3 regions of the Pantoea sp. NSTU24 genome follow, and region 3 is predicted to be linked to each of the others. Evidence: riboswitches for the same ligand, from Rfam matches in the RefSeq annotation. Region 3 holds a riboswitch; each other region holds the start of a gene.

Region 1 (7,063 bases), on a different contig from region 3:
CTGAACGTGTTCGAAGGTGAACGTGTTGAGCGCGGTGACGTGGTTTCCGATGGTCCTGAGTCTCCACATGACATCCTGCGTCTGCGTGGCGTGCATGCGGTGACCCGTTACATCACTAACGAAGTGCAGGAAGTTTACCGCCTGCAGGGCGTTAAGATTAACGATAAGCACATCGAAGTCATCGTTCGTCAGATGCTGCGTAAAGCAACCATCGTGAGCGCAGGCGGTGCAGACTTCCTGGAAGGTGAGCAGGCTGAGTACTCTCGCATCAAGATCTCTAACCGTGATCTGGAAGCGAACGGAAAAGTGGGCGCAACCTACGTGCGTGATCTGCTGGGTATTACCAAAGCGTCACTCGCTACCGAATCGTTCATCTCTGCCGCATCGTTCCAGGAAACGACCCGTGTCCTGACCGAAGCCGCAGTAGCAGGCAAGCGCGACGAACTGCGCGGCCTGAAAGAGAACGTGATCGTGGGTCGTCTGATCCCGGCCGGTACCGGTTATGCGTACCATCAGGATCGTATGCGTCGCAGAGCGGCAGGCGAAGTGCCAGTTGTACCGCAGGTGACTGCGGATGAAGCATCAGCCAGCCTGGCTGAACTGCTGAACGCCGGTCTCGGCGGCAACAAAGACGATTAATCGTCCTTTGTCTGATAAAAAACCCTGCTCCGGCAGGGTTTTTTTTCGCTTTTTTCAGGCCTTCCACTCATTGCGGCGGATGCCAATATCCCTGAGCTGCTGGTCACTCAGCTTCGACAGAATGGCAGCGGTTTCCCGCCGCAGCTGCCAGCGTTTAAAACAGCGCCACAGAAAACGCACCAGGTGGTAAGGCGTGCCGGCGAACGGTTTAGCTGCGCGATTCTCATCGTATCCCATGATAGTGCCCTCAGTGATGTGAGAGGCTATTTTCCGCAAAGCGGCCTGCATGATACAGATTCAGAAATCACCTTTTTTTAACATACAGATTGCGGTAAATGCGATCTGAATGGTAAAAACAGGGCTCAACTGTACTGGTTACTGCTCACCAATGGAGCTGAAGGAAATACAATGACCCGTTATGAACATCTGGCTTCGCTGCTGGCTCAGCGCATTGAACAGGGCTTATACCGTAGTGGTGAACGCCTGCCTTCGGTACGAACCCTCAGTGCTGAACATGGCGTCAGTATCAGTACCGTGCAGCAGGCTTATCATCTGCTGGAAGAGAAGCAGATGATTACACCACAGTCACGCTCTGGCTACTTTGTGGCTTCCTGCAAAGCGGCACCGCCGATTCCGGCGCTGACGCGCCCCGTACAGCGGCCTGTCGAGGTCACGCAGTGGGATGCGGTGCTGGAGCTGATTAACGGTCGTCTGGAAGAGGATGTCCTGCAGCTGGGCAGCGGCATGCCCGATCTGACGCAGCCGACGCTCAAGCCGCTCTGGAAAGCGTTCAGTCGCCAGGCACAGAAGCAGGAAACCGCGCTGCTCAACTATGACAACCTTTATGGTGTACTTGCGCTGCGCCAACAGATTGCCCGGCTGGCGGTCGATAGCGGCTGCCAGCTTACGGCCGATGACATTGTGATCACCACCGGCTGCCACGAGGCGCTATCCGTCGCCGTCCGGGCAGTCTGCGAGCCGGGTGACATTATTGCCGTTGAGTCACCTTCGTTTCACGGCATCATGCAGACGCTGCGTGGCTTTGGCATTCGCGCCATCGAGATCCCGACCGATGCAGCGACGGGCATCAGTCTGGAGGCGCTGGAACTGGCCTTTGATCAATGGCCGATCAAAGCCGTTGTGGTCGTGCCGAACTGTAATAATCCGCTGGGTTTTATCATGCCGGAGTCGCGTAAACGGGCGTTGCTGGCACTGGCGCAACGGTTCGATGCCGCAATTATCGAAGACGATGTTTATGGTGAGTTAGCCTGGGACTATCCGCGTCCACCTGCGATCAAAGCATTTGATCTGGATGGCCGGGTTCTGCTGTGCAGCTCCTTTTCAAAAACACTGGCACCGGGTCTGCGTGTAGGCTGGGTGGTACCCGGCCGCTATCGCGATCGCGTGCTGCACATGAAATATATTGTCACCGGTTCCACCGCTACGCAGCCTCAGCATGCGGTTTCCGAATTTATCCGTCAGGGACATTATCAGCCGCATCTGCGCCGGATGCGGCAGCTCTATCAGCGCAACTATGAACGCTTCGGCTGCTGGGTAAGACACTATTTTCCCTGCGGGATCTGCGTGTCGCGTCCTCAGGGCGGCTTTCTGATGTGGATTGAACTTCCGGACGCCTTCGATGCGGTCCGGCTCAACCGTGAACTGCGCCAGTCGAAAATACAGATCGCCGTAGGTTCACTGTTTTCCGCGTCAGGTAAATACCGTAACTGCCTGCGTCTGAACTACGGCCTGCCCATTACTGAACAGACTGAACAGGCACTGGCGCAGGTGGGGGCGGCCGTTGAGCGCGCGATGATCGCCTGCCAGCATGAGACGCCAGGCCCTGCCTCCGCGCTGACATCGTGAACAGAGAAGCAGGGCCGGCAAGAGGAGGGGACCGGCCCTGGTCAGATAACCTTAACCTGACGGCAGCTACGTTAAGATCCTGCACCACAATGCGCCAGCGACAATAGTCGCTTCTGCGGCAGGTTTCCCGCCAGACATACAGGGGTTACCCGTTTTGCCGTCGCGCTGCAGGACAGATTCCATAAATGCCTATTCATCACCTTCCGCCAGCGCCAGCAGCGTCGCGGTAGCGGCACGCCAGTCCTCCGCATGGGTAATCGCGCTTACCACCGCAATGCTGCCCACGCCGGTGGCCAGCACCTCGGGCGCTCGGGCTATCGAGATCCCGCCAATCGCCACGGCAGGGGTGTCGGTCAGGCGGGCCAGATGCTGTTTCAGCTGCGCAATGCCCTGCGGCGCAGACGGCATCGCTTTGGTCTGCGTCGGAAAAACATGGCCCAGCGCGATGTAAGAGGGCTGGATCGCCAGAGCACGATCCAGTTCAGCATCATCATGGGTCGAGATCCCCAGCCGCAGGCCCGCCTGTTGAATGCGCGTAAGATCGGCGACATCCAGATCCTCCTGACCCAGATGGACGCCATAGGCCTGATGCTTTATCGCCAGCGCCCAGTAATCGTTGATAAACAGGCGTGCATCGTAGCGTTTACCCAGCGCAATTGCCTGCGCAATGGCGGGCTCAGCGATAGCATCGGGCTGGTCTTTTATACGCAGCTGGATGGTGCGGACGCCCGCCTCCAGCAGGCGTGCGATCCAGTCGGGGCTGTCAACCACCGGATAGAGCCCCAGGCGCGGGGCGGTAGCAGGAAATGCAGGCATCGTTAATCCTCCTTCAGGGCATCGGTGGGGTGATAGCGTTCACCGCCGTGGCGGCGAAAACGGTCTGACATCTGCGCCATGCCGACGTCGACAGGCTCGGCGCGTGCATCCTGACGGGCGGCGAATGCGCGCACCTCCTGGGAAATTTTCATCGAGCAGAACTTCGGGCCACACATCGAGCAGAAGTGCGCTACCTTGCCTGACTCCTGTGGCAGGGTTTCATCATGCATCGCCCGGGCGGTCTGAGGATCGAGAGCCAGATTGAACTGGTCTTCCCAGCGGAACTCAAAGCGCGCTTTGGACATGGCGTTATCACGGATCTGAGCGCCCGGATGCCCTTTCGCCAGATCGGCGGCATGGGCTGCGATTTTATAGGTGATCAATCCCTGTTTCACATCCTCCTTGTTCGGCAGGCCCAGATGCTCTTTGGGAGTGACGTAACAGAGCATGGCGCAGCCAAACCAGCCAATCATGGCGGCGCCGATTCCGGAGGTGAAATGGTCATAGCCGGGCGCGATATCGGTGGTCAGCGGGCCTAGCGTGTAGAAGGGGGCTTCATCGCACAGGTCGAGCTGTTCAGTCATGTTGCGGCGGATCATGTGCATCGGCACATGGCCCGGTCCTTCAATCATCACCTGAACGTCATATTCCCAGGCGATGCGGGTCAGCTCGCCCAGGGTGCGCAGCTCGGCAAACTGCGCCTCGTCATTGGCATCCTGAATTGAACCCGGACGTAAACCGTCACCCAGCGACAGGGAGACGTCATAAGCGGCACAGATTTCACAGATTTCCCGGAAATGCTGATAGAGGAAGTTCTCCTGATGGTGCGACAGACACCATTTCGCCATGATCGATCCGCCGCGTGACACGATGCCAGTCAGCCGCTTTGCCGTCATCGGCACATAGCGCAGCAAAACGCCCGCATGGATGGTGAAGTAATCCACGCCCTGTTCCGCCTGTTCAAGCAGCGTGTCCCGGAAGATTGCCCAGTTCAGTGATTCAGCCACGCCATTCACTTTTTCCAGCGCCTGATAAATCGGGACAGTACCGATGGGCACCGGGCTGTTGCGCAGGATCCATTCGCGCGTTTCATGGATATAGCGGCCGGTAGAGAGATCCATCACCGTATCGGCCCCCCAGCGGGTGGACCAGACCAGCTTCTCTACTTCTTCCTCGATGGAAGAGGTCACGGCGGAATTACCGATGTTGGCGTTGACCTTAACCAGAAAGTTACGGCCGATGATCATCGGTTCCGATTCAGGATGGTTGATATTGGCCGGGATAATGGCGCGACCGGCCGCCACCTCCTGACGCACAAATTCGGGCGTGATAGCCGCGGGCAGGTGCGCGCCAAAACTGTGGCCCGGATGCTGCTGTCGCAGCACTTCTCCGCGGATGCGATCCCGGCCCATATTTTCCCGCAGGGCGATGAACTCCATCTCCGGGGTGACGATTCCCCGGCGGGCGTAGTGCAGTTGCGTGACGCGGCGGCCTGCACGGGCGCGTCGCGGCGTTGGCAACTGGTCGAAGCGCAGGTGGTCCAGCCCCTCATCAGCGAGCCGCTGCTGAGTATAGCCGGAGCTGTTCTGACTCAGCGGTTCACTGTCATCGCGTTCAGTAATCCAGCCAGCGCGCAGCTTCGCCAGGCCACGATGCACGTCAATCTGTGCGGCGGAATCGCCATACGGCCCTGCCGTGTCATAAACCGGTACGGCTTCATTCTGCTCATAGAGTGGCGCTTCTTTGCTGCCGCCGGTATGGGTCGGCGTCAGCGCGATTTCCCGCATCGGAACGCGAATATCTTCCCGGCTGCCGGTTATCCAGATACGGCGGGAGCGGGGAAACGCACTGCCACCCCGCAGGGAATGGATAAATTCCTGCGCCTGGGCACGTTGTTCACGACGGGTCATTTTAGGATCAGACATAGCAATCTTCCTGTTAAAGGGAAATGATGCTTGTCCGGAGTTCGGAAGGAGTAAGCGTACAGACAGCGTACAACGGCTGGCAGACAGTGACTGATTACTCTTGTTCCCTTCGCAGGTTCTAACCTGATCAGGTTCCGCGGATCCCGAATTAACGGTCTCAGCCCGACTGGGCACTCCGACAAGAAGCGGTTTTTACGCGGGCGCTTAGCGCGGCCTCAGCGGTAAAAACGTGATATTTCAATGCACAAATAAAAAAGTTCTTTGGCGTCTTTGCCTCAGAACCTGTTCAGCATAAAAGGGCTACCGGATAATCTCAATACCCCTGATGTGAATCGGCCTTATGCCGGACGGGCGATCTGGCTGTCGTTGGCCACTGACGGCGTAGCCAGCTGATTATCCCACGCGAGCTGAATCAGCTTATCTTCCAGCGTAAAGCGGGCTTCCAGCACTTCACCCACTTCAGACAGCGCCTGCTGGAAAGTCATGCAGTTCTCATCATCAATTGCCTGCTGCAGGTGACCATCATACAGCTGCATCAGACGTTCCGTATTCGCTTCCAGCGGCGGATAGATCTGCGCGGCAGCAATCATCGGGCTGTCACCACTCATTTCATTAATGACGCGCTCATAAATACTGAAGTGACCTGCAGAAAGGTAGTCGACCAGACCGTGACAGAAGTTGTCCAGCGCCTGCTCATCCAGACGCGTCAGCGCTTCTTTGTTGGGTTTAAGACCGACGAGGTGATAATAGGTCACCAGCAGCTGCCGACGCGCTTCAAGCCATGAGTCGACCAGTTCATTACTGCCACCTACGCGTTCAGCCAGGACTTCTAACTGGTTAAGCATATCTAACTCCATGTGAGTTATAGTTGTTTATCTACACACTTAACATCAGGGCTTCAGCGTGCGATTTGACGCTAAGGATGACGAAATAAATGCAATGCGAAATCTCAAGCGTAGACGCTGGATGGTGGATTGTCAGCCATGAACAGAAACTTTGGTTGCCACAAGGTGATTTACCCCACGGAAACGCTGAAAAGTTTGGTTTAACGGGCAGTAAAGCCCGGACGATCGGCGAGTGGCAGGGGGAAAAAGTCTGGCTGATTTGTGAGCCGCGTTCAGCAGATATGTTTTCGGTGCGGCAGCTGATCGATCAGGATGTGGAACTGTTTCAGCTGGCCGGGCGCGGCGTGCAGCTGGCAGAGTTCTACCGCTCTCATCGCTGGTGCGGCTACTGCGGGCATGAAATGCATCACAGCAAACATGAGTTTGCCTGTCTGTGCAGTCACTGCCGCGAACGCTACTATCCGCAGATCGCGCCCTGCATCATTGTGGCCATTCGTCGCGGTGATGAAATTCTGCTGGCGAATCATGCCCGGCATCGCAATAAGGTTTATACCGTACTGGCAGGATTTGTCGAAGTCGGCGAAACGCTGGAGCAGGCCGTCGCCCGTGAGGTAATGGAAGAGAGCAATATCCGCATCAAAAACGTTCGTTACGTCACCTCTCAGCCGTGGCCCTTCCCGCAATCGCTGATGACCGCGTTTGTGGCGGAATATGAGAGTGGCGATCTGCAGCACGACGGTAAAGAGCTGCTGGATGCGGCCTGGTTCCGTTTCGACGATTTGCCGCTGCTGCCTCCGCCGGGCACCGTGGCGCGCCGCCTGATTGAAGATACCGTCGCCCTGTGCCGCGCGGAAGCGTGAAAGTGCTACACTACACGCCTGTTATTGAGAGAGTGTTGAGATGAGTGAACTGAAGAACGATCGTTATTTGCGTGCCCTGTTACGTCAGCCGGTCGATGTCACGCCGGTATGG
Region 2 (7,063 bases), on a different contig from region 3:
ACGCTGCGTGCGGCAATCTGCTGTGCATCTTCCAGACTGTGCGACACCATCAGCAGGGTGATGCCACGCGCGTCGCATACCGAACGCACCAGCTGGAGCATCTCTCCACGCAATGCCGGATCGAGCGCCGAGAAAGGCTCATCCAGCAGCAGCACTGGCCGATTCCGCAGCAGGCAGCGGGCCAGCGCGACCCGCTGTCGCTGGCCGCCCGACAGTTCGCCTGGCAGACGCGTCAGCAGATCGCCCAGGCCCACCTGCGCGGCCAGCGTGACCAGTTCCTGACGCTGCTGTGCCGTAAGCTTCAATCCCGGATGCAGCCCCAGCCCCATATTCTGCTGCACGCTGAGGTGCGGAAAGAGGTTATTTTCCTGAAACAGCATCGACACCGGTCGTCTGGCCGGGACGCTGTGCGTATGATCCTGGCCCTCGATAATCAGGGAGCCCTGGTTCACCGACAGGAAACCGGCGATCAGGCTCAGCAGGGTGCTTTTACCCGCGCCGCTGGGGCCGAGAATGGCGATGCGCTCGCCGCGTGCGGCATGAAGGCTGAAGCGCATCGGCAGATGCTGATAGAGGTAGGTAAGGTTATCGAGAGTCAGCATGGCGACCTGGCAATTTTTCCATTAGCGTGAACAGCAACAGGCAGAGCAGCAGCAGCAACAGGGCAGTGACTGCACCATCCGCGCCGCGATAGGCCCCTATCTGCTGATAAAGGTAAAACGGCAGCGTGTGGAAGTCGGCACTACCAAATAGCGCCACCACGCCAAAATCGCCCACCGACAGGACGCAGGCAAAGGCCAGCGCCTGCGCCAGCGGACGCTTCAGCGCCCGCAGCTCAATCAGCCGCAGCCGGTTCCAGCCGTGGATAGCCAGCGAATCACAGAGTCTGCCATAACGCTCCGCGACATCCCGCATCGGGTTTTCCAGCACTTTCATGGCATAAGGAATGGCAATCAGCGCATTGGTAAAGATCACCAGCCCCTCTGCCGAGTCGGGCAGGCCGATCGTGGTGTTGAACAGCAGGAAAAAGCCGGTGGCGAGGACAATGCCGGGCATCGCCAGGATCAGCATGCCGCTGGTGTCGATCAGCTGTGCGGCCATCGGACGCTGACGCAGCCGCAGCTCGCGGCTGCTCCACAGCAGCATCATCGTCAGCACCACGCAGAGCAGCCCCGCGCCCGTGGCGATTCGCAGCGAGGTGAAGGTCGCCTGCCAGAGTGCTGGCTGCGCCAGCGCACCCCGTATGCCGCCGTGCAGACCCTCGACGACCACCGCCGCCAGCGGGGGCAGCAGCAGGAGCAGCGCCAGCAGGATCAGCAGCGCATCAATCAGCTGTGCCGCACGCGAATCCTGCGGATCGCGCCAGCCGCTGAGCTGGCTGCTTCCGGCGGGAATCGCCTTGCTGAAGCGCTGACTGAGCAGCACCAGCGTCAGGCAGCAGCCGAGCTGGATCATTGCCAGCAGGGCGGCGCGGCCGGGATCATAGTCATAACTCAGAGCCTGGAAGATGGCCAGTTCGATGGTGGTCGCCTGCGGACCGCCGCCCAGCGACAGCACGGTGGCAAAGCTGGCAAAACAGAGCATAAAAATCAGCGCCCCGGCAGGCAGCAGCTGACGCCGCAGCCACGGCCACTCCAGCAGACGAAACTGATGCCAGCCGCGCAGGCCGAGCTGAGCCGTCAGCTGACGCTGCTCCGCCGGGATCTGCTCCAGCGCCTGCAGCAGCAGACGCGTCGCCAGCGGCAGGTTAAAGAAGACGTGCGCCAGCAGAATGCCTGACAGCCCATAAGGCGAGAAGTGATAGCCAATCCCGGCCCACTGGCAGAGCTGCGCCAGCCAGCCGGTACGTCCGTAAACCGTCAGCAGACCAAATATCGCCACCAGCACCGGCAGCACCAGGGTCATGGCGCACAGGCGCAGCAACAGCTGACGGCCCGGAAAGCGGCGACGATAGAGCGCCCGTGCCAGCGGCAGGGCGGGCAGCAGTGACAGCAGCGCAGAGAGCAGTGCCTGACCGAATGAGAACGCGATGACATGGCGCAGGTAATCATCCTGCAGCACGCTGCGCAGGTCGGTTTCCGGTGCGGCGCGCCAGAGCGCGCCGAAGGCCAGAAACGCCACCAGGGTTAACAGCAGCGTGGCGAATGAGCCGGGTAGCAGCCAGCGCGGCATCAGCGACTGACTGCGCGTTGCCACTGGCTAATCCAGCTGGCGCGCTGGCTGGCGACCTCTTCCGGCGAGAACTGCAGCGCAGTGGCGGGCACCGTCAGGGCGTTAAAACCGGCTGGCAGCGGTGTGGCGGTCACCGGGTACATCCAGTTGCCGGTTGGAATGGTGTGCTGGAAGTCGGGGGAGACCATAAACGTCATGAACTGCTGCGCCAGCTCGGGCTGTTTGCTGCTGGCTAACTGCGCGGCGACTTCGACCTGCAGATAGTGGCCTTCGGCAAACGGGGCGGCCGCATAATTCTCTTTCTTCTCTTCGATAATGTGATAAGCCGGTGACGTGGTGTAGCTCAGCACCAGATCGCTTTCCCCTTTCAGGAACAGGCCATAGGCTTCACTCCAGCCTTTAGTCACCGTCACGGTTTTCTGCGCCAGCTTCTGCCACGCCTGCGGTGCCTGATCACCATAGACTTTCTGCATCCAGAGCAGCAGACCTAAACCCGGTGTGCTGGTGCGGGGATCTTCGTAGATAACCCGCCACTTCTGCGGGCTGTCGACCAGCTCTTTCAGGCTTTTCGGCGGGTTTTTCAGCCGGGTTTTGTCATAGACAAAAGCGAAGTAGCCATAGTCGAAGGGAATGAAGGTCGTGTCATGCCAGCCACCAGGCAGGGTTAATCTGGCGGTGTCGACCTGACTTCTGGCGAACAGGCCGGTTTTCTGCGCCGCCTGGACCAGATTGTTGTCCAGTCCCAGCACCACATCCGCCTTGCTGTTTTTACCTTCCATCCGCACGCGGTTCAGCAGCGAGACGCCATCTTCCAGCGTGACAAATTTCAGTTCGCAGTTGCAGCGGGCTTCAAAGGCTTTTTTTACTGCCGGGCCAGGGCCCCAGTCGGCCGAGAAAGAGTCATAGGTATAGACCGTGAGCACCGGCTTAGCCGCCAGAACGGGGGCGGAGAGTAACAACAGGACCGGCAGAACTTTGTTTAACACTTTGCGCTCCTTCAGGAGAATAGGGGATGAGTCGCAAAGGATCTGAGCACTGAGGCCTCTCAAATCCCTACGTCGGTATTAACCGAATCAGGTTCGACGGGTCTCTCTCAGCTGCTTGCTGGTGGCAGGCGGCACCCCGTTGAGAACGCCACATTCTAGTCATTTCAGCGGCGTGGCGAAAGCGTTACAGCGCCGGTGGCGCGAACCAGGCCGATTTAAAATCGAACCAGCCCAGCGTATTCATCCGGACGCCACGCATACTGCGCTGGCCTTCCAGCAGCAGCCAGTGGTGAAACAACGGATGCAGACCTGCTTCCTCGACTAACTGCTTGCTCCATTCGGCCAGTGGCAGCGTTTTTTCGCGCCAGCGCGCGGCTTCCCCATGCCAGTCGATGGGCAGGCAGTGGTGCAGCAGCGGGACCTCATACAGCTGTGCAAACAGCGAATAGTTCAGTGGCAGGGTGAAGTTCACGCTGCCGAGCCAGATGTCACTTTCCGCCTGGCCCTGATACCAGCTTTCGTAGTCGATCTCGCGGGTCACCAGTGTCACGCCATGCTGAGCCAGCAGCGGCCGCAGTGCATTGGCGATACCCTCATGCTCGACGTGCTGGCTGTACCAGGTCAGCGTCAGGTGGGTCAGGCCGGACGGTTTTTCGACCGGCTTCAGGTCGCGGCGGTGATGCCAGCGCGGCAGCAGGCCGTAGGCCGGGAACCAGTAGCGCTGATACCCGACGCCCGCGTGGTTGAGCAGGGCGATGGGGTTAAACAGATAGCTCACCCAGCGCCGGACCGCCGCATTACGGCCCAGCGCGGAACGCTGGTCGAACAGCAGGTAGTAGCACCCTTCCTCCAGACGGCTCTCTTCCTGAACCTCATCAGTGCTCCCCCTGTCGCCCTGCAGACGGACACCGGCGTAGACCAGCTCATCGCTGATGTCGGGCAGCACCCAGATAGAGACATCATCAATCAGGGCGCGAAAACCAAAGTAGTCATCAAAAGCTTCAATCTTCAGCTGACTCGCCTGATTGCGGATCACCCGGTAGGGGCCGGTGCCCACCGGCTGGCGGGCAAAGTCGGGCAGGGTGGGCCATTCGCGTGGCAGGATCATTGCACTCACGCTGCCGAGCAGCCAGGGCAGCCACGCGTCGGGCTGGCTTAAGTGGATGTCGAGCGTCCAGGGAGCGGGCGAGGCGATCTCTGCAATATGGGCGAAGAGCGGGTGCGGGCGCTGACGCGCCAGCGTGGCCAGCACATCCTCCATCTCCAGCTCTCTGCCGTGATGGAAACGAATTGCCGGGCGCAGAAAGAAACGCCAGTGAAGCGGCGAGGTCTGCTGCCAGTGATGGGCAATGTCCGGCTCGGCTTCCCCGTTTTCCTCATTTATTCGCGTCAGGCCATTGAAGATCTGGCGCGCAATATGGGTTTCCGAGCGCCGCAGCGGTGAGCCAGGCAGCAGGTTGAGCAGTGGCCGATAGTAGAGCACCCGCAGGATATGCTTGCCCTGGCGGAAGCTGCGGCCCAGATGCGCGCCGATCATCTGGCGCACCTGATTCTTGTCCCCGACCAGCTGAACCAGTTGATCGATACGATCCTGATCCAGCAGATCCTCGGCGCGCTGCTGCTGTAAAGCCAGCCCGGTGTAGCAGAAGGTGAGCACCGAGCGTTTGCCGCGACCGGCCTCAGCCTGCCAGATTAGCCAGCCCGCAGCCTGCATCCGGTTAAGCAGGTTACGCATGTGGCGGCGTGAGCAATGCAGCCTGTCGGCCAGTTCGCTGAGGGTGATCGCCTGCGTCTGCCCCTGACAGCTCTGCCACAGGCGGATGAACTGCTGTTTCAGACGTGATGAGGACATAAAAGGGGAACTCCCGCTGAAAAGCGCTCTGTTTTTCCTGCCCTATTTTAAGAGCAAACTTTGTGCAATGGGAAGAGCGGGAGGCATTCCGCAGGGAATGGCGTTCGACCCTCACGCCGCGCTTCAGCGACGTGCTTTTCTGAGTAGGGTGCATTTTCACCGCCGGCAGAGGATCTCTGCTGGCTTTTTTCATGTTGCACGGTATCGTCTACCCTTCTTTTTTCCCCCGTTTGTCCTGAAAGGGATTTCGCTATGAAATCGCTGTTAACGCGGCAGCGCCGCATCAATCCGGTTTACCTCGCTTTTATGGTCGCCTCTTTCATGCTGGGCGTGGCCGGTGCATTGCAGGCACCGACCCTCAGCCTGTTTCTGACGCGCGAGGTGCAGGCGCGCCCCTTCTGGGTCGGCCTGTTCTTTACCATCAATGCGGTGGCCGGGATCGTGGTGAGTATGCTGGTGGCAAAGCGCTCAGACAGCGTAGGCGACCGGCGTCATATCATTCTCTTCTGCTGCCTGATGGCGCTGGCCAATGCGCTGCTGTTCGCCTTTACCCGACACTATCTGACGCTGCTCACCCTGGGCGTACTGCTGTCGGCGCTGGCCAGCGTCTCCATGCCTCAGTTGTTTGCGCTGGCGCGCGAGTACGCCGACCAGTCGGCGCGCGAAGCGGTGATGTTCAGTTCGGTAATGCGTGCGCAGCTCTCGCTGGCGTGGGTGATCGGCCCGCCGCTCTCCTTTGCCCTCGCGCTGAACTACGGCTTTGTCACGCTGTTTATCGTGGCCGCTGCGCTGTTTCTGCTCTGCATCCTGCTGGTCTGGTTTACCCTGCCGTCGGTGCCGCGCAGCCAGCCGCAGATGCAGAGTGGTGGGCTGCCAGTAAGCGGCTGGCGCGACCGGGATGTGCGCCTGCTGTTCCTCGCCTCCGTAGTAATGTGGACCTGCAATACCATGTATATCATTGATATGCCGCTCTATATCAGCACCACGCTGGGCCTGCCGGAGAAGCTGGCCGGTCTGCTGATGGGCACGGCGGCAGGGCTGGAGATTCCGGTCATGCTGCTGGCCGGACATTATGCACGACGTATCGGCAAGCGGCGGTTAATGCTCATTGCGGTAGCGGCAGGCGTGCTGTTCTATCTGGGGCTGGTGCTGTTTAACTCCCGTGCCTCACTGATGGTGCTGCAGCTGTTTAACGCCGTGTTTGTCGGAATTATTGCGGGTATCGGGATGTTGTGGTTCCAGGATCTGATGCCGGGACGGCCAGGTGCCGCGACTACGCTGTTCACCAACGCCATCTCGACCGGCATGATCCTGGCGGGTGTGATTCAGGGCACGCTCAGTGAGCGGCTGGGACATGAGGCGGTTTACTGGCTTGCGTTCGGGCTGGCGGTGGTGGCGCTGGTGATGTCGGCGCGGGTGCGGGACGTATAAAGAAGAAGGGCGACCGGGTGTCGCCCCTGTTTAATGCAATCAGCGCAGGAAGGCGGGCTGATTCTGCTCATACTGCGAAATCGCGGCTTCGTGCTGCAACGTCAGGCCGATGCTGTCAAGGCCGTTGATCATGCAGTGACGGCGGAAGCCGTCCAGCTCAAACGGATAGACTTTATCGCCCGCAGTGACCGTCTGTGCTTCCAGATCAACGGTGAAGCGGATGCCGGGCTGGGCCGCAACCAGTCTGAACAGCTCATCCACCTGCTCTTCATTTAATTTCACTGGCAGCAGCTGGTTGTTGAAGCTGTTGCCGTAAAAAATATCCGCAAAGCTCGGCGCGATGACGACGTGAAAACCGAAGTCGGTCAGCGCCCAGGGCGCATGCTCGCGTGAGGAGCCGCAGCCAAAGTTCTCGCGCGCCAGCAGGATGCTGGTGCCTTTGAATTCGGGCTTGTTCAGCACAAAGCCGGGCGTCGGCACCGTACCGGCATCATCTTCGAAGCGCCAGTCATGAAACAGGTGCTGGCCAAAGCCGGTGCGGGTGACCTTCTGCAAAAACTGCTTAGGGATGATCGCGTCGGTATCCACGTTCGCGGCATCCAGTGGCGCAACAATGCCGGTG
Region 3 (7,063 bases):
CGTCAGCCACAGGGCCAGCGTCATCAGCACCAGAATAAACAGGGCAGCGAAACAGAGGTCACTCTGCATCCGGGCATTAGCGTTCAGCATCACGTATCCCAGCCCTTCGGCTGAACCGACCCATTCGCCGATGATGGCACCAATGGGCGCGACCGCTGCAGCCATACGCAGGCCGGAGCCCAGCGCAGGCAGCGCGGCGGGCAGCCGGACATGCCACACCTGCGTGGCCTGTGACGCGCCCAGGGTGCGAGCCAGATCGAGGTAGCCAGGTGTGACGCGACGCAGGCCATCAGAAAAGGTGGCGGTTACGGGAAAGAAGATCACCAGAATCGCCATTGCGACTTTTGCTCCCATGCCGAAGCCAAACCAGAGCACCAGCAATGGAGCCAGGGCAAAGACCGGGATCGCCTGGCTGATGATCACCAGCGGCATCATCCAGCGCCGCAGCCCCGGCGAAAAGGTCATGCCCAGCGCCAGTGCGCCACCCAGCAGTACGCCGGCAACCATGCCGCTGAGGATCTCGGACAGGGTGATCAGCGTGTGATGCATCAGGTAGTCCGCGTTCTGCCACAGCGCGGCGGCGACCGAGGCGGGTGAGGGCAGCAGAAAGGCCGGAACAGCGGTCAGTGTGGCAAGCCACCACACTGCAATCAGCCCGGCGGCGATCATCAGGATACGGCGAAAGCCGTTAAAGCCTGCCTGTAATCTCATCCGGCTACCCTGCTCAGCTGTTTCAGCAGTGTGGCCTGACTCCGGATAACATGGAGGTCATCGGCGGCGCGGGGCGGCTCTCCCGGTAGAGGCGGGCAGGCTTCAACGCCCGCCGGACCGATGACCAGACAATGGTGCGCGAGCCGGCAGGCTTCCGCCACATCATGAGTAATCAGCAGGACCGTATGATCGGCCAGCACCTCTGCGGCCAGCGTCTGAATCTGACTGCGGGTCAGGGCATCCAGCGCCGAGAAGGGCTCGTCCATCAGAACGACGGGCTGACGGGTATAGAGCGTACGCGCCAGTGCCGCCCGCTGCCGCATCCCACCGGAGAGCGTCGCAGGCCGTGCGCGGGCGCAGTGGCTCAGCCCGACCTGCGCAAGAAGATGCCGCGCCCGGCCGGGGTCAGCCTTTTCCCCGCGCAGACGGCTGGCAAGGCAGACATTCTGTTCTATCGTCAGCCAGGGATAGAGCAGATCCTGCTGCCCCATCCAGGCGATGCGGCCGGTCAGCGGCAGCCCATCGCTGCCGCTGACTTCTCCGGCGACGGGTGGTGTCAGTCCGGCAATGACCCGCATCAGGCTGCTTTTACCGACGCCGCTGGCCCCGAGCAGCGCGGTGATTTTTCCGCCTGCAATTTCCAGATCAAGCTGACTGAAGAGCGGCTGCAGCCCGAAATTCAGGGTGAGCTGACGCACCAGAATCCCCGGTGCGGCAGGCAGGGTCGTGATCCTCATGCGTCATTCTCCAGGCTGGTCACCTGATTCAGCCCCATCTGCCAGAAAGCCGATTCCAGCCGGGTCGCTGTGGTGAAAATGTCCGTCAGCTGATCAAATCGTGCTTCACCGGCGCACTCATGCGCCAGCCGTTCAAACAGGGAGAGCGAGCGGCGAACGCCCGTCAGATAGCTTTTATCGCCGTAGTTCTCTATCCACGCCGCATAAGGATTACCTTCAAAGCGGGTAGATGGGTCGTGCAGCAGGTTCAGGCCGATCTCGGCATAACCGGCGACGCAGGGCATCAACGCCAGCGCATCGCCGGTGTGGCCGACATCCAGCACATAGCGGGTGTAGTTCAGCGTGTCCATTGCTTCAGGTTCTGCGGCCATATCGGTTTCGCTGATGCCCCATTGCCGGCAGTAAGTCTGGTGCAACGGCAGTTCATTGATGATGGCATTAAGTGAGGTGGTCGCATGACGCAGCGCGTCTGGATCGGTGAGTTTGCTGATCAGCAGGCCCCAGGCGCGGGCAAAGTGCAGCAGAAACTGGTAGTCCTGCACCAGATAATGCCGGAAAGCGGCGGCGGGCAGCGTACCCTGGCCGAGTTGCTGCACGAAGTCATGCGCAACATAGGCGTGCCAGTGGGGACCCGCCTGCTGGCGCAGACGGCCATAAAAGCCGGTATCGAAAAGCGGACGTGACATAGGATCTCCGGTTGTCAGGGAGATCCGGGCATACGGTCTGGAACAGGGGATAATGCAGGAGATAAGACAGAAGAATCTGCCGACCCGTCCCTTCGCTGGCATGACCCAGATCAGGTTCAAAGGGTTCGGCTTACGCCATCTCAGCCCGTTACAGGACACCCCTCGGAGACAGTGGTTATACGATAATTTCTGCCAGAGCACAATCGGCAGAGAGGCCGTTGAGCGTCTCTGCCACTGCTGCTGACGGGCACATTACCGGCCCTGTGTGACGGTGTCACTCAAGATCGGTGCCGTTGCTGGCGATCACTTTTTTGTACCACCAGAATGACTTTTTACGCATGCGCGCCAGCGTGCCGTTTCCGCGATCGTCGCGGTCAACATAAACAAAGCCATAGCGCTTGCTCATCTCTCCGGTTGAGGCCGCCACCAGATCGATGCAGCCCCAGCTGGTGTAGCCCAGCACCGGCACGCCATCTTCAATGGCATCACCCATCGCGCGGATATGTTCACGAAGATAGCTGATGCGGTAATCGTCATTGATCTCGCCGTTATCATCGATCTCATCGCGCGCGCCCAGACCATTTTCCACCAGGAACAGCGGCTTCTGATAGCGGTCATACATCATATTCATGGTGATGCGTAAGCCGAGTGGATCGATGCCCCAACCCCATTCGCTGCGCGGCACGTGTGGGTTAGTCAGGGATTTCACCACATTGGCGGCGCTGCTGTTTTGCTCATTCATTTCTGCCGAGGCGCAGCGTGAGGCGTAATAGCTGAACGAGACAAAATCGACGCTGTTTTTCAGGATCTCATCATCCCCGTCGGCGATCTCAAGCGTAATCCCCTTTTCCCGGAACAGGCGGGCGGCATAAGCGGGATACGCGCCCCGTGCCTGCACGTCGATAAAGAAGAGGTTCTCACGATCCTTTTCCAGCGCCGCCCAGACATCTTCTGGTTTGCTGGACCACGGGTAGAAGTTCCCGCCTGCCAGCATGCAGCCGACCTGATTCGCCGGGTTCACCTCATGCGCGATGCGCGTCACCAGGGCGCTGGCGACCAGCTCATGATGCGCCGCCTGATACTTAACCTGCTCCTTATTCTCACCGGGTTCAAACACTAAGCCTGCACCAGAGAACGGACTGTGCAGCAGAATATTAATCTCGTTGAAGGTCAGCCAGTACTTCACCAGACCATCAAACGCTTCAAAGCAGCTGCGGGCGTAGCGGGCGAAGAAGTCGACCATCTTCCTGTTGCGCCATGAGCCATATTCGGTGACCAGATGCATCGGCACATCAAAATGGCAGAGCGTGACCAGCGGTTCGATACCGTATTTGCGGCACTCCTCAAACACCGCACGGTAGAAGGCGATGCCAGCCGGGGCAGGCGTCAGCTCATCTCCATTCGGATAGAGCCGACTCCAGGCAATGGAGGTACGGAACACGCTGAACCCCATCTCTGCCATCAGCGCAATATCTTCCCGGTAGCGATGATAGAAATCGATAGCCTCATGGCTGGGATAGAACTCATCGTCACGCAGGGTAAATCGCTTTTCCAGCCCCAGCTTGACCGGCATACGGTGCGGACCATGTGGGATCATATCAACAGTAGTTAAGCCTTTTCCGCTCTCGCGAAAGCCACCTTCACTCTGGTTCGCGGCCAGCGCGCCACCCCATAAAAATCCTTGCGGAAACCTTGATTCAGACATGCAATCCTCTTTTTTTCTGGTCGCGTTGACCGGTTCCTTTAATGGCTGCTAATTGCGTTAGTACGTTCAGTCACGGGCGAGGTCTGCGATGCGGGCTGCGGTTCCGTCTCCGGAATATCCTCGAAGCCCAGTAACAGCGTCAGAACAAATGACAGCACGACGGACAGAATCATTACCGCGCCGACCCAGACGATCGTCATCGGATTGGCAGGATCAAAAAACTGGACGCTGGTAAAGAGGCCAGGTGAGGCCATTGAATGACTGGCCAGCCCGCCAATTCCCGCGACGGCACCGCAGATAAATCCGCTGATGAGGCAGGCGATCAGTGGTCGCTTCAGACGAACCGCCACACCATACAGTGCAGGTTCTGAAATGCCCGCCACAATTGCGGAGGCCGCTGCGGCCAGCGCGGTCTGGCGCAGTTCGCGGTTTTTAGTGCGAAACGCCACCGCCAGGGACGACCCACCCAGTGACAGGTTGGCGCCAATCTCAGACGGCATCACCATGCCCTCTTTTCCGGTTTCAGCAATGGTCTGGATGATGGTTGGCGTAAAGACCCGGTGCATCCCGGTCATCACCAGCAGCGGCCAGATCGCCCCCATGATGGCCACAGAAAGCCAGCCAAGATAGTCATGAACGGTATAGACCAGTGCAGAGATGCCGCTGCCGATCCAGATGCCAATCGGGCCAATCAGCACAATGGCGATGGGCGCGGCAATCAGCACAATCAGCATCGGTTTCAGGAAGTTTTTCGTCACGGCAGGCGTGATGCGGTCCACGCCGCGCTCAATGTGCGACAGGATCCAGGTCATCACCAGTGCCGGGATGACGGTGTAGGTGTATTTCACCGCTGTCACCGGAATCAGGGCAAACTCTACCGGCTGCCCCTGCGCGGCTTTCGCCATCAGATCGATAAAGGTGGGATGAACCAGCACACCGGCAATCGCGATCGCCAGCGACATGTTGGTTTTGAATTTCAGTGCTGCCGAGGCCGCCACCATGACGGGCAGGAAGAAAAATGCGCCGTCGCCGATGACGTTGAGGATCACCAGGGTTGACGAGCCTTTGTCAAACAGTCCCGCCATATCCAGAATCATCGCCAGCAGTTTCACCATCGATCCGCCGATAATGGCCGGAATTAACGGCGACATCGTGCCGACCAGCGCATCCAGTATGCCCGCGCCAATCCGCCTGAACGTGATTTTACGTTTCACCGGTGCGCTGGATGAGGCACCCGGTGAGCCCAGTTCCAGCAGTGCCTGATAAGCCTGCGATACTGTGTTTCCGATAATTACCTGACACTGGGTATCGTTATGCACCACGCCCAGCACGCCGTGAATCGCTTTGAGCCTGGGATAGTCAATCTGCGTGTCATCCTTCACTACAAACCGCAGACGCGTCATACAGTGCGTTACGGCTTCGATGTTGGTGAGGCCGCCTAGCGCATCAACGATGGCGCGAGACACCTCGGCATAATTTCTGGGCATGATCGCTCTTCTCTGTAGGGTAAATCGGTCAGAATTTATGTTTTATGTACCTGCGGACAGGCTGATAGGAAACCGGTTTCACAAAATCATGAAGGGCTTTACACTTCCCGACAAGCCCGAAAATCAGGCAGCTTTCGGTTTTGTGAAGCGTATCACTTGGGAAGCAGGGCGGCATTTGCGCCGACGCCGGGTAAATATTTCCAATATTGAGTGGCTTAGGTAGACTGCATGACGGACGCAGCAGAGGAGCAGCATCATGGCAACGATTCAGGAAGTGGCAAAACGGGCGGGCGTCTCAAAAGCGACCGTGTCACGCGTGCTCTCCGGCAATGGCTATGTCGGCCAGCAAAAACGGGAGCAGGTCCTGCAGGCCATTGCTGAAACCGGCTACCGGCCCAATCTGCTGGCGCGGAATCTGGCAACCCGCACCTCTCAGACCATCGGGCTGGTGATGACCAACACACTCTACAGCGGCAGCTACTTTACAGAAATGATGGCGCACTCCGCGCGCATCCTGGAGCAGCAGGGTCGTCAGCTTATTCTGGCGGACGGTAAGCATTCTGCGGAGCAGGAGCAGGCAGCGATCGAGTTTCTGCTCGATCTGCGCTGTGACGGCATCATCATCTACCCGCGCTTCCTGAGCATTGATGCACTGGATGCTATTATCTCCCGACATAATAAGCCGATTCTGGTTATCAACCGGCGGCTGCGTATCAACCAGAGCTACTGCATTTTCAGCGATCAGCATGCCAGCAGCGCCATGGCGGTAAGCCATCTGCTGGCACAGGGACACCGGGATATTGCGTTTATCACCGGCTCGCCGGACTCAACAACCGGTATTGAGCGCCTCTCCGGTTATCGTGCTGCGCTGACCTCGGCGGGCATCGAGGCTGATCCGGCGCGCATCGTGGCGGGTAAATGGACGGCACAGAGCGGCATGGCCGCTGTGGATATGCTGCTGGCGCGTGCAGTAACATTCAGCGCACTGGTGGCGAGTAACGATGAAATGGCGATTGGGGCGATTAAACGTCTGACGGAATGCCAGATTGCGGTGCCTGAGCAGGTTTCGGTGATCGGCTTCGATGATATCCCTCTGGCACCCTACGTCACGCCATCGCTGTCGAGTATGAAGCTGCCGGTCACCGAGATGATTGACGAGACCATAAAGCGTCTGCTGACCATGCTGGATGGCGGTGACTGGCATCCACAGGCTCCCTTTACCGCCCGTCTGATGCTGCGCGACTCTGTGGCTCAGAGACCCGGTTCTGGCTGATCCGTCGCGACCAGGCTGACCACGATCGCCTGCTCCCTGAGCTGCGTTACCGTTGATGCGTCCAGCATTTTGTCGGTAATCACATGCCCGACCTGATAACCCGAAGAGAGCGGATAAGGGTGAACCTGACCAAATTTAGACGCGTCGGTCAGGGCATAACTTTCAGCGCCCCTGGCCAGTACGGCATCGACCACATCGCAGCGCAGCATATTGCGACCGGTAAAACCGGTTTCCGGATGCCAGCCATCCACGCCAACAAATGCCCGGTGAAAATGGACCTGCTGGATGGAGTAACGGGTCAGCGGGCCGACCACTGACTCACTGCTTTTCTGCAACAGGCCCCCCAGAACGATGACCTCGCAGGCGGCTTCACGCAGAAGCTGGGCAATGTAGTGGCTGACGGTAATCAGCGTCAGATCGGCCCGGTCGGCCAGCGCACGCGCCAGCAGGGCGTTGGTACTGCC

The links. Region 3 has a riboswitch for thiamine pyrophosphate ahead of ACLHDD_RS20165 (TenA family protein). Riboswitches for the same ligand answer to the same signal wherever they lie in the genome.
Region 1: linked by a shared signal. The riboswitch ahead of thiC (phosphomethylpyrimidine synthase ThiC) and the one ahead of ACLHDD_RS20165 (TenA family protein) in region 3 are both predicted to bind thiamine pyrophosphate.
Region 2: linked by a shared signal. The riboswitch ahead of thiB (thiamine ABC transporter substrate binding subunit) and the one ahead of ACLHDD_RS20165 (TenA family protein) in region 3 are both predicted to bind thiamine pyrophosphate.

The regions. Positions count from the first base shown of each region.
Region 1 is NZ_JBKIWZ010000001.1:3,477,582-3,484,644, forward strand. Features, by position in the region: gene rpoC (DNA-directed RNA polymerase subunit beta') at 1-639, shown strand, start outside; gene ACLHDD_RS16525 (DUF1127 domain-containing protein) at 694-876, opposite strand; gene ACLHDD_RS16530 (PLP-dependent aminotransferase family protein) at 1,048-2,505, shown strand; gene thiE (thiamine phosphate synthase) at 2,695-3,321, opposite strand; gene thiC (phosphomethylpyrimidine synthase ThiC) at 3,324-5,246, opposite strand; TPP riboswitch at 5,334-5,434, opposite strand; gene rsd (sigma D regulator) at 5,585-6,091, opposite strand; gene nudC (NAD(+) diphosphatase) at 6,181-6,951, shown strand; gene hemE (uroporphyrinogen decarboxylase) at 6,992-7,063, shown strand, end outside.
Region 2 is NZ_JBKIWZ010000001.1:65,668-72,730, forward strand. Features, by position in the region: gene thiQ (thiamine ABC transporter ATP-binding protein ThiQ) at 1-602, opposite strand, end outside; gene thiP (thiamine/thiamine pyrophosphate ABC transporter permease ThiP) at 586-2,196, opposite strand; gene thiB (thiamine ABC transporter substrate binding subunit) at 2,172-3,158, opposite strand; TPP riboswitch at 3,205-3,307, opposite strand; gene sgrR (HTH-type transcriptional regulator SgrR) at 3,343-5,010, opposite strand; gene ACLHDD_RS00285 (MFS transporter) at 5,263-6,441, shown strand; gene leuD (3-isopropylmalate dehydratase small subunit) at 6,481-7,063, opposite strand, start outside.
Region 3 is NZ_JBKIWZ010000003.1:342,403-349,465, reverse strand. Features, by position in the region: gene ACLHDD_RS20175 (ABC transporter permease) at 1-711, opposite strand, end outside; gene ACLHDD_RS20170 (ABC transporter ATP-binding protein) at 708-1,448, opposite strand; gene ACLHDD_RS20165 (TenA family protein) at 1,445-2,134, opposite strand; TPP riboswitch at 2,205-2,307, opposite strand; gene ACLHDD_RS20160 (6-phospho-beta-glucosidase) at 2,409-3,839, opposite strand; gene ascF (PTS cellobiose/arbutin/salicin transporter subunit IIBC) at 3,878-5,326, opposite strand; gene ACLHDD_RS20150 (LacI family DNA-binding transcriptional regulator) at 5,583-6,599, shown strand; gene ACLHDD_RS20145 (DNA-binding transcriptional regulator YciT) at 6,578-7,063, opposite strand, start outside.